Regions from separate parts of the Parabacteroides chongii genome, predicted to be linked through region 3. Evidence: riboswitches for the same ligand, from Rfam matches in the RefSeq annotation. Region 3 holds a riboswitch; each other region holds the start of a gene.
The links. A riboswitch is a leader RNA that binds a small molecule or an ion and turns the genes downstream of it on or off. The one in region 3 is predicted to bind cobalamin.
Positions count from the first base shown of each region.

Region 1: linked by a shared signal. The riboswitch ahead of P3L47_RS06775 (TonB-dependent receptor plug domain-containing protein) and the one ahead of P3L47_RS08330 (TonB-dependent receptor plug domain-containing protein) in region 3 are both predicted to bind cobalamin.
Region 2: linked by a shared signal. The riboswitch ahead of P3L47_RS15335 (ABC transporter substrate-binding protein) and the one ahead of P3L47_RS08330 (TonB-dependent receptor plug domain-containing protein) in region 3 are both predicted to bind cobalamin.

Region 1 is NZ_CP120849.1:1,787,103-1,792,499, reverse strand. Features, by position in the region: gene P3L47_RS06780 (TonB-dependent receptor) at 1-2,020, shown strand, start outside; cobalamin riboswitch at 2,093-2,291, shown strand; gene P3L47_RS06775 (TonB-dependent receptor plug domain-containing protein) at 2,422-4,482, shown strand; gene P3L47_RS06770 (sirohydrochlorin cobaltochelatase) at 4,510-5,397, shown strand, end outside.
Region 2 is NZ_CP120849.1:4,109,371-4,114,767, reverse strand. Features, by position in the region: gene P3L47_RS15350 (Rpn family recombination-promoting nuclease/putative transposase) at 1-535, shown strand, start outside; gene P3L47_RS15345 (ABC transporter ATP-binding protein) at 685-1,683, opposite strand; gene P3L47_RS15340 (iron ABC transporter permease) at 1,686-2,723, opposite strand; gene P3L47_RS15335 (ABC transporter substrate-binding protein) at 2,889-4,049, opposite strand; cobalamin riboswitch at 4,099-4,301, opposite strand; gene cobI (precorrin-2 C(20)-methyltransferase) at 4,370-5,068, shown strand; gene P3L47_RS15325 (hypothetical protein) at 5,157-5,397, opposite strand, start outside.
Region 3 is NZ_CP120849.1:2,219,983-2,225,379, reverse strand. Features, by position in the region: gene P3L47_RS08335 (DUF5074 domain-containing protein) at 1-527, opposite strand, end outside; gene P3L47_RS08330 (TonB-dependent receptor plug domain-containing protein) at 567-2,564, opposite strand; cobalamin riboswitch at 2,599-2,798, opposite strand; partial or broken gene rhuM (RhuM family protein) at 2,952-3,083, shown strand; gene P3L47_RS08320 (alpha-N-acetylglucosaminidase) at 3,275-5,397, opposite strand, start outside.

The DNA.
Region 1 (5,397 bases), 430 kb from region 3:
CGCAGACAGCCAGGATGAAAATATCCTGATCAAGATGAACGAAAGCTATATCAACCTGGGACAAGTCGTTATAACCGGTACGGGAACCCACCGCCGCATGACCAACTCTCCTGTCCCCATACAGGTGATCACAGCCAAAGACCTGGGAAATGCCAACGTAACCAACCTGGAAGATGCCCTGGTCAAACTGACTCCGAATGTAACAACCATGACAAACGGAATGGGAACGACACTGAGCCTGAACGGCATGAACGAAGACTATATGCTACTGCTGGAAAACGGTAAACGCCTGACCGGTGACGACCGTTATACACGTATCAATATCGCCAATATAAAGCGTATCGAAATCCTGAGCGGGGCAGCTTCCGCCCTTTACGGCAGCGATGCAATCGGCGGCGTTATCAATATTATTACAGATGATACCAAGAATGCAGTGAATGTATCCAACTACACCCATTATACCAGTAAAGGACGGTTCAGCGAAAATATAAATGTAGACGTAAATGCCGGTAAATTTTCATCTTATACTTCATACCAGCGTAGGGAAGCGGATAACTGGCAAGTGAATGATCTCGACGAAAACGGTTATAAAACAGGCCGCCCGATGTCTACCGGATTCCTCTCCGACAATATCAGCCAACGTTTTGCTTACAATGCAACCGACCGCTTATCTTTCTACGTACGTGGTAATTACTATGACTATAACACACGCCGACCGGAAACAGCTACGTATTTTAAGAAAGGAAAAAAGAAAGACGAAAACGGCAACCCGATCTATGAAGAGACACAGGCCTATACCTATAACATGGCGCATGAAACCTACACCTATGGTGCCGGTGCCAAATATATGATCAACAAATCCGCTTACATCGATGCCGACTTCTTTGCCGACAATTACACCTCAAAATATGACTATTTCCTCAAAACCGGTGATTTCAAGCGAGGCGATAAAGAAACCCGTAAAGAAACGACTTATTACGATGCAACCGTAAAAGGTATTTTCAAACCTAACACGTGGAATAAAGTATCCACAGGTATCGAGTATATCAATGAAAACTTCAGAAGCCAATCGGATAACATCAGCTTCAAGAGCATGTACACGATTGCACTTTTTGCACAGGATGAAATTACGATACTAAGAAACCTACAGGCAGTCTTGGGCGTGCGCTATCTCTACAATGAGAATTTTAAAAACTATGCCACTCCGAATGTCGCCCTTATGTACAAACTCAAAGGATTTAATTTCCGTGCATCGTACGCAACAGGCTTCCGTTCGCCTACATTGTCCCAACTATACGCAACGGACGAGTCGAAAACTTCAAACCGTTATACGGTTGGAAACCCCGACCTGAAACCGGAAAAGAGTAATTTCTTTTCACTGAACGGCGAATATACATGCTCACGTTTTTCAATATCGGCCACCGGATTCTACAACGATATTAAAGACATGATCGATTACCGCGTATTAAGCGATGAAGAGATTCACCAGATGGGACTGGATGAGCTGCATGAGAAATTCTCTACCATCCGCCAGCGCGACAATGTGAACCGGGCTAAAATCAAAGGGATCAGTGTAAACGCAAATATCTACGCAGGAGCCGGATTCACCGTAGGCGGAGGTTATATCTACACAGACAGCGAAGCAAAGACATTGGAACACGACAGCAAAACCGGAGCTGATATTGTCGTAATTACCCCTGTCGATAAAAGCGTAAAGAATGCTGCCAATATACATGCGCGTTGGGATCATGACTGGAACAACTACCACCTGAATGTAAACCTGAGCGGACATATCCAGGGCGAACGCTATTCCAGCACATACGGCTACGCCCCAAAATACCAGCAATGGGATTTGAACACCCGCCACTCATTCAACCTGGACGCATTTATCCTGGAACCGGGAATCGGTATCGAAAACTTATTTAACAACCGCGACGACCGCCCCTGGAACAGTAATTTCTCCACGATAAACCCCGGACGGGCTGTTTACATTAGTCTGGCTGTGAAATTTAAAAAGTAAAACAAATAGAAATCAAGGACATAGATACTACATTTTTTTAGTAAAAGAATCATATAATAAAATAATGTAGTATCTTTGCACTCGTGATTTAGTAATCGGTTTGTTTCGCAGACTGATTCAAGGGAATCCGGTGTAAATCCGGAGCTGTACCTGCAGCTGTAAATCCTCATTATGTTGGTTAGAAGTTCTAATGCCACTGTTTCAATAATCGAAATGGGAAGGTTTCTAACCAGAGGAAAGCCAGAATACCTGCTAAATTTATTTATAATAAACACCAAGCTTCCAGGTTCAGAAGTCTGTGTCCATTCGATTATACGTTCACCCACGTAAAAGCTTTTGTGACATTTCTTTTAAAAAAGAGAAACTTGATGTTTTATTTATTAAACTAAATAAAACACGATATGAAGTATCTGCTATCGGCTTTCATTCTACTATGTAGCATGCAATCTGCCTATGCGCAAAGTATCCTGAGTAAAGACGGGAAAGAACTGACGGTACAGTTGGACGAAGTCGTCATAACCGGTACCGGCACCGAGCATTATCTGAAAGATGCCCCCGTACAGACAGAGGTCATTACCAGCAAAGCGCTGGAACAATACCAGGCCCGCAGCATGGAAGACCTGCTGGGCGGCCTTTGCCCTTCGCTAACCTTCAATGAAGGCGATATGGGCGGACACTTGCAGATGAATGGTCTTGACAACGACTATATTCTGATCCTTATAAACGGAAAACGCATGAACGGGGATGTAGGCGGCCAGAAGGATCTGAACCGGATCAATATTGCCGACATCGAACGCGTCGAGATTGTAAAAGGGGCCTCTTCTTCTTTATATGGAAGCGACGCCATCGCAGGTGTCATCAACATTATCACCAAACGAAACAGGGAAGCGGTGAACGTCTCCAACACAACCCGTGTCGGTGAATATGGAGACATCCGCCAGAACAATACGGTCGGCATTCAAATCGGCAAGCTAAATTCGACTACTTCTTTCAGCTACAAGCATACGGACGGATGGAGAAACACAGACAAGGAATGGGACCAGCACCAGCTCAAGTCCGGTTCAGTCAGCAAGACAGTCAACCGTTCCGATAATTATACAATCAACGAATTTCTGTCATATAAGGTCAACGACAAACTGGAACTGACAGCTGAAGGTTCACATTACGAACGTTGGATGTACCGTACGTTCGGAGCCTATAAATATTATCCTTACAATTATTATTATCGAAACTATACATTCGCAGGAGGAGCCAAATGGAATATGAAAGGACGGAACTATCTGGCTTTTGATGTCGATTACGGCCGGTTCGGCTATTTCTACGACTACACGCACAATGCTTATACCGACTATTTCATCGACGGTAAGCGCGTGACCTTCTACGCCGGACAACGCCTCAAACAAAAGATACAAAAGCAACTGACCGGACAGGCAAAAGGCGTTTTCTATTTCGGTGATAACCATACGTTGAATACCGGTTTGGAATATCTGTGGGAAAACCTCGAATCGCCGCATCATATGGACAACCGCACCTCAGCCTCCGTCTATACGCTTTCTGCCTATGCACAAGACGAATGGCTCCTGACAGACCGCTTCATCGTGACAGCCGGCCTGCGAGGAGTATATCATAAAGAGTTCGCAGCCAAGCTAACCCCCAAAGTGTCCGCTCTCTATAAACTGAACGACTTCAACCTGCGCGGAACCTGGTCGCTCGGCTTCAAAGCCCCCACCACGCAGGAGCTATATTACGACTATATCGGCACCATGATGGGCAAATTAAAAGCCTATTACGGCAACAGCGACCTGAAGCCGCAGACCTCGCAATATGTTTCGCTGGGTGCTGAATACATCATCAATAAGTTTCAAATCAGCGTTACGGGTTATCATAACGCAATCCGTAACATGATTGCCCTGACTACAGTCCCGACCTCTGCCGAAAACAAGCTACAGGAAGTAGAGGAAACAAAGCAATACAAGAACCTGTCGAAAGCCAGAGTGTACGGCGCCGACATCTCATTTACCTACAACATCACCAAGGCTCTTTCCCTGGGTGGCGGATACAGCTACACCGACGCAAAGGCATTGTATGTAGAAGATGAATACGACACGCGCTACATGCAATATATCCCCATCGACGCCACTTCCCATCACAATGCTACGCTCAACGCGACCTGGAAGCATACCTGGAAGCGTTATCGACTGGGCATCGGGGTATACGGAAAATATCAGTCCAAGCGCTTCTATATGTCGGACAATAATGCAGACGGATACAACATCTGGCGCATCAACACAAGCCACTCTTTCCTGAAACTCAAACATTGGGACCTGACGGGAAATGTCGGTGTAGACAATATCTTCAATTATATCGACCGCACTCCTTTCGGACGCAATCGTGGAACGACCAGCCCCGGACGCAATTTCTATGCATCCATCACGGTGAAATTCCACAACAAGAACAAATAGGTCAACATCTTTTTAAATTTTATAAGTATGAACAAGTTTAAGTATTGCCTTATGGCAGCCGCTTTAATGACGGCAACAAGCGTAGGATTCACTTCTTGTAGTGACGACGACGATGTGGAAAGCACACAGAACCCCGCCGAAGAGTATGTAAAATCAGTAAAAAGCAAGGATACAGCTATCCTTCTCTGCTCTTTCGGAAGTACCTACAACGAAGCAACTCACATCTACGACGATATTGTTGATGAATTTAAGGCCGCTTTCCCCGATGCAGACGTTTATCTGTCTTTCTCTTCAAACACTTGCATCGGCCGTCTGGAAGCTACACGCGACAGCGCTTTCTACCACGTAGATACTTGGTTGAATGCCTTCGCCGAAGCCGGATACCCGAAAATTGCCGTACAGTCTCTGCACGTTATCCCGGGTGAAGAATATCTTGCCGTTATGAACGGTACTGTAAAAAAGGACTTCATGATACGCGACTATCCCAGTGTAAACGTCCTGAGAAGCGCCAACCTGCTTTCTACTGACGATGACACGGAGGCAGTTGCAACGACTTTGTACAACCATTACAAAACATCATTAGCAGACAAGCATAATGTCTTATTATTGATGGGACATGGTAATCCGGACGACAACTACAATGCCAACCAAAAATATGTTGACACCGAAGAAGCCATGCAGGCCAAAACGGAATTTGACAACGTATTCGTAGGTACTGTTGACTATGGTAAGATGTTGTTCTGGCCGTTGAACGAAGAAACTGGACAGCCTTTGGATACTCCCAACCCGGAATGTATCTACTCTAAGTTGATGAACTATTGCAAAACAAACAATCTGAAACCGGAAGAAGTAACCGTATTCCTGGCTCCGTTCATGTCTATCGCCGGTGACCACGCTCACAACGACCTTTGGGGT
Region 2 (5,397 bases), 1.9 Mb from region 3:
GGAACTGGAAGGCTATTATCACCATTATGAACTGGTGCATGTAGAGCACAGCGACAAGGTGATCGACGGACTTCAGCTCATTTTTGTAGAGCTTCCCAAATTCACTCCGCATAATTATGCTGAGAAAAAAATGCAGGTGCTCTGGCTTCGTTACCTGACGGAGATCAACGAGAATACGCGTAAGGTTCCGGAAGAATTGCTTTCCAATCCGGAGATAAGCAAAGCACTGAACGAACTGGAAGAATCTGCCTTTACCGAAGAGCAGTTGGCCGGCTACGAACATTTCTGGGATGGCATTAGCGTAGAAAAAACAATTTACAACAGCGCCATCCGAAAAGGATTAGCGGAAGGCAAAGCAGAAGGACTAGCGGAAGGACTAGCAGAAGGCAAAGCGGAAGGACTAGCAGAAGGTGAAGCAAAAGGCAAAGCGGAAAGCTTACTTTTTGTAGCTGCTAATTTGAAAAAGAAAGGTATAGACCTAGCTTCCATTATGGAGTGCACCGGATTGGATGAAAAGACAGTTAATGCGCTATAAAAGCTGGCATTAAGAAGAATATAATCATATAACGAAACAAGCTCAGCCGAAAAATGGCCGGGCTTGTTTTGTTATTCGGAGATAATAACGAACGTTCATCTCTGGAAATAATTGAGCTATTTACATAATGATACACAATGGCATGCAGATTACAGAGATAACAATAATTCTTCGATGGAAGCAACCTGTCGCTGCTGCCCGTTCGAAAAATAAAGGGTGATGGCAGATGTTGCGGCATCACCGACATCGATCCAGCTCTCCGATTCTATTTCAGAACCGGCATAAATGCCGTTTCGCAAAAGAGCCTTACGCACCATTGCATATTTCTGGCCGTCACCGACAAGACGGATTTTCTTATCGTATTGGTTGTCGATACGGAACAATCCGGTTTCCATATCGAAGATAATCCCTTTACGGGCAAAGAAACCGCTCAGAGAACCACTCAATGCCAGGTCTTCGGGCGTACCGGTACTGATCCCTTTCTCCCTATCCATCAGCCAGATCTTATCAGCTATCTGAAGGGCGAGTTCGAGATCGTGAGTGGAAAGGAAAATCGTTTTATTGGTGGAACGGGTAAGACTATGCAACAATTGCATGATCTCGACTTTGCTGGGGAAATCGAGAAAAGCCGTCGGTTCATCGAGAAAGATGACAGGTGTCTCCTGCGCCAGCGCTTTGGCGATCATAACCTTCTGCCGCTCGCCATCAGAAAGGGTGTGCACCATGCGCGAAGCAAGGTTCTCGATACGGACCAGGGAGATAGATTCTTCTACGATCTGCTTGTCTTCTTTCCCTAACCGTCCCCAAAAGCCGGTGTACGGACTACGTCCCATCCCGATCAGTTCCCGGACAGTCATGTTACGGATCTCACACTTATCTGTCAGTACCACTCCCACTATAGTGCTAAGCTCCTTGTCACTATAGTCCTGTATATCGCGGGACAGTAGTGCTATTTCGCCGGATATACGAGGCTGGAAAGCGGACAGGGTACGTAATAAAGTAGACTTCCCGACGCCATTGGCTCCCAATAGGCAGGTTAATTCGCCACTGTAGATTGTTGTCGTTATATGGCTAGCTACCAGCTTTGTATCATTCTTGGAATGATAGCCGATAGAGAGATCGTTTATCTGAATAGTTGCCTCTTTCATACTCATTCGTTCAGTTCGTTTTTACGTCTGCGGAATAATACGGAAGCAACGACCGGAGCACCGACCAATGCGGTTACCGAGTTGACCGGCAAAGCTCCCTCGAATCCCGGCATACGTGCAATCAGGTTACAAGCCAATGCCAGGGCTGCCCCCACAAATAAGACACCGGGCATCAATATGCGATGATCGGATGTCTGGAAAATGGCACGGCAAAGGTGAGGAACAGCAAGTCCCAGAAAGACGATCGGACCACAGTAAGCGGTCACGATAGCAGTCAATACACCGGCAGAGGTGATAACGAGTAGGCGTGCCCGTTTGATATTCAGTCCCAGGTTACGGGCATAACCGTCGCCGAGAAGCATCAGGTTTAATGTCTTTATTAATAGGAACGAAAGGGGGATCAGGATAGCCATAATCGCCACGAAAAGCATCATCTGATTACCGGAGACACGTGAGAAACTTCCCAGCCCCCAGATTACATAAGCACGGATATCTTCTTCCACACTAAAGAATTTCAACACACCTATCACAGCATTTGCCACATAGCCGATCATCACTCCGATAATCAATAGCGTCACATTCCCTTTTACCTTCTGCGAGACATAAACGATCAGTGCCATGACAGATAAGGAACCGACTATGGCCGCAATAGATAAGGCAATCTCCCCCATAAAGCCCAGCTTACTCAACGCCACGCCACCCAGGCTTCCGCTCAGTAAGACAACGAAGGCGACTCCCATACTTGCACCGGAGCTAATCCCCAACACAGAAGGTCCCGCCAAAGGGTTACGGAATACGGTTTGCATCTGAAGCCCGCTGATTGCCAATCCGGCTCCGGCAACCAAAGCCGTCAAAGCCTGCGGGAAACGTGATTTCCAAATAATATTCTGCCAGGTGACCGGTTCGTCACCATTGCCGCAGATGATATTCCAAACCGAATGGAAGGGAATGGATACCGATCCCAGCACCAGGTTCAGAAACAGCAGAACCACGATGGAGACAAAGATCAGAAACATCAGAAGAGAGTTTGAGTATTTCATTCTATTGTTATTTTAATCGTTCTTTTGCTCACGTCGCATGAGCGCTTCGGCTCATGTTGTATGAGCCGAGGCCCGCAGGTTGCATGAGCCGAGGCGCTCACGATGTGTGAGACGGGGCGCTCATGCTGCATGCATCGGTCGGCGCAGGCTGTCTGCGCAAAAAAACTATTTAAGCAAATCATAATAGGCAGGAGTATGGTTGGGTAACAGGCTCGGATGAAAGATATGCAGTAGGTCGGCCAGCAGCACTTCCGGCTCGGTCGGCATACTTTCGTAAAAAGGTTTCTCCCGCATATTACAGTAGATCACTCCTTTTTCCTTGAAGGCACGGAAGTCTGCATAACGGGGATCCTGATCTTTCAGTGATTTATAAGTATATGTTCCCGGATAGCTGTTTACGATACGCCAGTAATCGGCTTCATCCGCCTGGTTATAAACCGTCTCGAAGTCGAGTGTCACACCGCCGGAGCGATCGTCGTCTTTCAAAAAGTAATCAGCGCCGGCATCTTTGAAAAGCTGTGCAAGGAAGCTCTTCCCTCCTACCGCATACCAGTTACCACCATGTATTTCGCCACTGAACACGATAGGACGTCTCTGCACTTTACCTTCGGCAGTCAGCTCTTTCAGTTCGTTGTAGCGGTTTTCTATAGCTGAGAATTTATCATTGGCTTCCTGCTCCATCCCAAGTAACAGACCGACAAACTTAATCCATTCAGCCTGTCCCAGCGGTGTCATTTCTTTATATCCCAGATGAGGAATCAGAGGGATACCGACATCTTTCATCGTCTCGTATCCGCCACGTTTAAAGGGAGAGATCAGGATCAGGTCGGGATTGATACTCATAATCACCTCATTATCGAAATTACCTTCGATCCCGATCTTCGCTGTCTTTCCTTCCTTCAACTGTTCATTGATAGTCTTATTAAACAGATGGCGCGTACTCGTGATACCGACCACCTTATCCTCCGCTCCCAACTTAATGAAATTGGAGAGCTGCAGGGAGGTCATACAAATGGCACTGCGCACAGGTGTTTCGATCACCGTATAATCAGCAGGAAGACCTTCCGGCTTCGTCCCGCGGGGAACCAATGCATACAGGAAATGCGTGCTTTCTTCATTCTGCGGGTCATGTATATCTACCAGGACATAACCGTCGGCATAGGTCAACTGAAAACCTTCGGCATATTCAGGTTTAACCTGGACCATCCTATCCGTCGTAATCGTTTGTTGCGACGATGCATTCTCTTTCTCCTGCTGATTTCCTTTCGATGCGCACGATGTAGCCATTAACGCTAACAGGCAGCCACCGACTAAATACTTATTCATATTCTATTTGTTTTTATCCGACACAAACCGTCCAAACCCACGAGGACAATCGTTATGCAAAAAAATGGCAGGTCTTCTGACTTACTTCCATCCCGAATGCCTTCCCGATCGCAAAGACCAGTGGCAAAAGGTATTATCAGGATGTTTATAAAGCTTCACAGCAGCGTGGACTGTCCGGGATTTACACCCGGTTCCCTTTTAATCTGTCTCCATGGACAGGAGTTTTACAGAACCGATTTCGAGCGCAAAAGTAATAAGAAGTTTGCAACTTTACACTATTTTCAGCACATTTGCATCCCAAATAAAAGAACAAGAATAAAATGACTTATCCGATCAGTTTTGTATCATTAGGTCCCGGCGAACCGGAACTTATCACGGTGAAAGGTCTCCGCCAACTCCAGAAAGCAGATATTATCTACTGTCCCGCCACCCGCAACAGACAACGCGAGAGCATTTCACGTGCCGCTGATATCGTACGCGCCCTGGAGATAAATGAAACGGCTATCCACTGCTTTATACTCCCCATGAGCAAAGACCGTACGGAGGCCTGGAAAGTCTACGATACCCTCTACAACGAAGCTGCAACCCAATATGTGGAAGGCAAACAGATCGTTATCGTTGCCGAAGGCGATGCCGGATTTTATTCGTCCATACAATACCTATACGATAAATTTACAGGTGCAGGGATTGCCGTACAACGCATTGCCGGTATTCCGGCTTTCATTGCTGCCGGAGCTTTGGCAGGCTTGCATATCGTCAAACAGGAAGAGCAAATCGTTGTCATTCCCGGTACACCTTCTGCCGCAGAACTGAGCGAAAAGATAAACGCCGGATATGTTATCGTCATCATGAAACTGTCACAATGCGTAGATGCCGTACACGAATGTATCCGCAAGCATCCGCAGACACAGTTCCATTACTTTGAAAATGTGGGGACAGAGAAAGAATATTACACGTCCGACAGAAAAGTCATAGCTGATAAAGTGTACCCCTATTTCTCACTGATGATCATACAATAATCCCCTCCATAATCCGGAGGCTTGACAGCATCCGGAAATGAAGGGGATATTCACAGATACGATCTATTCCGATATTGTTTTGCAAAAACTAGGCAGATTCTATAATACCGCTCAGGCGGTTCATATGATAGCGAAGCGACTGAACCGACTCCCAGTTCTGGTGTCCCGACTTGCACAACTCCCGTGCACTTACCAACACCCCTGAAATATGACAGCTGATCTCCTCTATCTTTTTATTCGTTTCAGTATAAAGAGACTCCACTTCTTCCGGTGAATAGATGGAAGCCGACTGCGCCAGCGATTCAAGCAGATTCATCTGATAAATTCCA
Region 3 (5,397 bases):
CGACCATTGGCAACCGTTATGCCGTCAGGATTAGGACCTACTTTCACATAGCCTTCAACAGCCATCGATGCAGTATCTATTTTAGCTACATAACCGTCAAAAGTAGTCAGATACACTTTGTCTTTATAGGCAGCAAACATACGTGGAGCACGTGTTGCACCCTGATCGTCAGTCAAAGTCAACTGCTTCAAGCTTGTAGCATCGGCAGCATCCAATATTTCAACAGTCTTGGAACCATACACCGATACATATAGTTTAGAACCATATTTAATCATGTGTTGTCCCATATCTCCCAAAGCACGGTTATTCTGTTTCTTAAAAATATCTTCTGTTACCTTTCCTTCTGAGTCCAAATAAGAAATTCCGGTATTATTATCACCAAAACTACCACCGTCCAGAATATAAACACCTGTTACTTCTTCCGGGATCTCTACATCCGGTCCATTCTTATCGTCATCATCACTACAAGAAGAAAAAGCCAGCACTGCACAAGCAAGACAGGCAAACCAATAAAAATTCTTTTTCATTTCTAATTACATTAATTGTTTGTTAACCAAAATCTATTCTTAATACACAAAAACAAGCCCTCCCCGGAAAGAACGTCCGGGCATGGGGTAGTACTTTATCACATCATAATTTATATTACCGACATTTATAATATCAAACTGCAACCGCAAAGAACAGGAAGCAAAAGTAAACGATCGATTCAGCGAAATCGTTTGTTCCGCATAACGATCTATCAGATTCCTTCCTATATTTTGGGGACTTGCATAGCGGTCTCCTACCACGGTCAATAAATAAGACACATTGACCCAGGGCATTTGGAATGCCACAGATACATTTCCTGAATGCCGTGGAGTATAAGGTATTTGATCCCGATAATTCTTCTCAGTCCCGTCTGTTATATCTATCGCATGTTGCCAGGAATAAGAAGCTTGTCCGGATAAAGAAATATTTTTCCATAAAGGAACCTCTGCCGACAAGTTGACATCAATTCCCCCGATTGAAACTTCCCCCATATTCATCATTTTCCAGATGAACATAGTCGGTATGGCAACGATCTTATCACTCACACGATTATAATAACCATCCACAAATGCATTCAGATAATTAATAAAAGGTAACGAACCACTCCAGGTCATTCCCAGGTTATATTGAGTTGCACGCTCCGGTTTCAAATTGGTATTTCCCATCCGCAGATAATACAGGTCATTAAAAGTCGGAACACGGAATATATCTTTATAAGAAGCTCGTAAACGGAAATTATATTCAGGCATAACCCTCCATGATAAACTGACTGCCGGTGATAATCGTTTACGGTCAGACGGCTTGTCGCCTCTTTCTACTTTCTCGGTTATATAAGTTCCCAATAAACTGGCTGTAGCAGTCAATCTTGTATCTTTATATTGGGCGGCCAAAGCCGTTAAAGAAGTATATCTTTTTGGGAAAGGACATTCCGGAATGGTATTATCCAATGTATTGATGAAATAATCTTCAGCCAAAGAAAACGAAAGATGATCTGTCAGCGAATATAAACCGGATACGGAAAGATAATATTCCTTTTGTGTATACCGGTCATCCTGTCTTCCCGACTCATACTTATTATCAACATCCAAATGGCGCATCCAGGAGTAATTATATTTGGCCTGTGCCTGCAAAGCGAACTTTTCAGTTATACGATTCTCATAACGAGCTTGTGCAAAGGCATTCCGATCCCACAAGCGTTCACCTGAATAATCATTGTAGAGAATTACAGACCCTGGCAGTCCTCTGTGGGAATCAAAATAATATCCTTTCATCGACAGCGTACCGGCTTTTCCCAAATCACCTGCAAAATTAAGTTCTGTACGCCAGGATTCGATATCACTGTTATTTCTTTTCTTCTTTTCTACCAAGTCACCGTTCACTAAGGTAAACGGATAATTACCATCAGCCCGCAAATAATCGCCATGCCAGGAGGCATACCATTTTTTACCGAACTTCTGCTCATAACGTAAATAAGGATTCACGAGACCGAATGACCCCGCTTTCAATTGAGCTTTCAAATGGAAAGGAGAAGATGTAAAGTCCGGAGAACTAGTCTTCACACTCAACGCCCCCGCCGATGCATACATCCGGGCTGTCTGGAAAATATCGTCGGTCTGTCCGATCGAAAGTGAAACCATTTCTACATTATCCAGTGAGAAGCGGCTGATATCGACCTGTCCGCTCTGGGCATCCGTTATCGTCACGCCATCATAGCTGACGGCTGTATGTTGTGCACCCAGGCTGCGCACAGAAACAGTCTTCAGTCCTCCTATCCCACCGTAATCCTTTACGGTAGCACCGGAGAAACGTTTTACCGCTTCCGACAAGTCCTGTATCCCCAACCGTTCGATGCCGGCACGATCCATCACCTGCAAAGGAGCCGCTTCGCGGGTAGTGGACGGACGCGCCTTCTCCACCACTTCGACACCTTTCAGCTGGTGATAAGCAGTCGTATCAATTGTCTGTGCATACACAGCAGGCACACACAGAAGTATACCAAACAGGCATACAATCATTTTAACATATAATGTTCGCATATCTTCAGGTCTATCAATACCTTACCCGAGGTATCGCATCAACAGAATGATGGCAGGTTTTCTGGCTCGTTCTCCCATGATCGGCCGCCTTCCCAACTTTGCAGTCAGTGGCAACAAGATTTGCCGGGGTTACAGAACTTACAGCTACGGGTACAGTTCCGGATTCGCACCGGATTCCCTTTTACTAACGGATAGTGGAAACTAAGCCGTTACACCATAATTCGATGGCAAAAGTACTAAATATATCGGAAATCCCTATTATCCGACCTGCCACTTTTCTATAATTGTGGGTCTGGGCACTAATCAATATCCGCCTTCTTTTCTGACTGATTATCGAAATGTTTATCGTACTTTTACATTAAACATCTGATTTACCTGTAAATAATAAAAATTCGAGTAGTTCGTCAGGAAGGTAATAGAAAGGTTAATCGATACATTGATTTTTACTACCTTGCCATGATCATTTCGGTCGGTTACAGGGTTTCTTGCAAAAGAGGTGTACAGTTCAGGCAATGGGCAATAAAATAATAATAGAGATTAAACAAATATATGTAATTATTCTTTACGGAAGATATTTAATCTGGATTATTTTTTTACATGACACGCTACGCTTCAACTATGGTCACCCACCCTCCCTACCCTCTGTCTACTGTTAACTGCTCTGTCAGTAGCAACAATATTTACCGAATCTATAGAACTGCATTGATTTTTTACTCTGTAAGCAGCGCTGGAACTCCATCCATCATCTTGAATTTCGGGATATTCAAAGGGACTTCAAATTCACCAGCATATTTTTCGTAAAGAGATTTTGCAACAACAACCGGGTCTTCAGCACTTATATGAGCAGGAAAAACAGTTGTCTCCCTCGTCCAATCTTCTTGTAACCGTAAGAGATCATCCGTATAATGACGACTATCCCATTTCGTACCGTCAGCTAATGATTTGTCTATCGAGTTATAAAAATGTCTCCATCTACGCCCGTAATAATCACGCATCATTCCTGACCATTGTTTAGCTGCATAATCATTAAGTTCACCATCAAATGCCCAAACTGAAATAATTTTACGGGCATTCCATTCATATTGTTTTTTCTCATCTTGTGTGTGTCCCCAGCGTTTTGCTCTTTCAAGCCATGCCCCCAACAAAAACTCTGAATTAGTAGCCAATTGCCGATCGATATCGTTTATTAATTCATCCATCTTTTCATAAGCAGCTTTCAAAGCATCTCGATCTTTATTTAGATAGGCTGTAATAAGTTTTCCATAATAAAGAGGCGCTAATAAACCTAATGCATGCCGTGTCACGTTCACAATATCGAATTGATAAGTTTTCTCTTTACCTACTTCATCTGAGATATCTAAAAAAGATTTCCAAATCAATGCGAAAGTCTTATCAGGTTTTGCAGCCTTATAAGTAAATGACGGTTGGGCCTGTAGGATATTTCCATGATTCTGATTCTGCTGATAAACTGTTTGATGTAATTTACCCCAAACTTCCCGAGCTTTAAGAAAGTCTTTCCCATAACGCCGTTTAACAAATCCACTAAGCCACTCCGTGATATCAGGAATGGAAGTACGCCAAATCATATCCGATTGAAACTCGTCAATAACAGGATTATAGCAAAGACCTTCCATAGCATATCCAATTCCAGCCATATTACCCGAAGCTTTCCCTCGCTGTTCAAGGGCTTTACGCAGATCCGCGGCCATAATGTCAAGCCCTCCATGTAAACTAACCTGTCCTCCGAAATTCTGGATAATACACCAAATCCACGGTTGACCGAAAAAGGCATTTTCAAATTTAGGCCAGCCCGGCGTCACATCGCAATATAAGTCAAGAATCAGTAATTTACCCTGTGGAACACTCCGGAAGAACGCCTCGGCTTGCGATGCTTGCCAAAACTCCGTATTAAAATGAACGAAAGGCCAACTTTGCAACATCCAAACAGCTTCGGAATCGACAGACTGCATAGATTGATAGATAGATGATCCCATTTTGCGTATAAATTCGGGATCATTATTCTCGGGCGGCATTTCAATAAATGGATCCGAAGCATAAAGATGATTAGTTCCGAAAAGTTTCGTTTGCTCTTCGAGAAATATTTTTCCAATTTCAATAAAATACGGATCAGCAGGATCAACAAAATAAGTCGGTTCAAAATTAACCCATGGAGATAGTTTGACCAGCTTAGCATTTTTATCAACGTCTTTCAATTTACGCGGGACGTGTCCACTAAATCCCTGTAAAACGGGGGTCATTCCAAGTTCACGTTCCCGTTTGAGAATTTTCTTTTGAAGTTCAATATGATCATCGATCCACGAATTAGGAAGCGGTCCTGCCCAGCGGTCGAGACACCCCATCCAACCAAATGGCAAATAACCGGGTCCAACATAGAAATCCTGCATCTGTTCCTCTGATAAACCTAGACGTTTTCCAACATTCCGCCAAATACCTTCCTGACCAGTCACCGCTAAAGGAACATTAATACCGTAAAGAGCCATCAGATCAATCATCCATTCCCAATCGTTCCAATCCCACCATGCCAATGTATAAGCAAATGTGCAATAATTAAAATAATAACGGTATTGATACAGAGATACAATCCTTACGACTTCTGCTATTTGGGGTAACAGATCTGGTATGTTCAGTTGTCGATCACGAAAAGTGATCTGACAATGACAGTAATGTTTCAAATACCAGTTTAGTCCCGAAGCCATCGAAACGCCGTTGTTGCCACGAATCACGAGGATTTCATCATCACTTTGCAGTTCGAAAACATCTAAATCATTATCAGAAGGAATTTCTTCAAACCGAACTTTGTCTACAAGTTCTG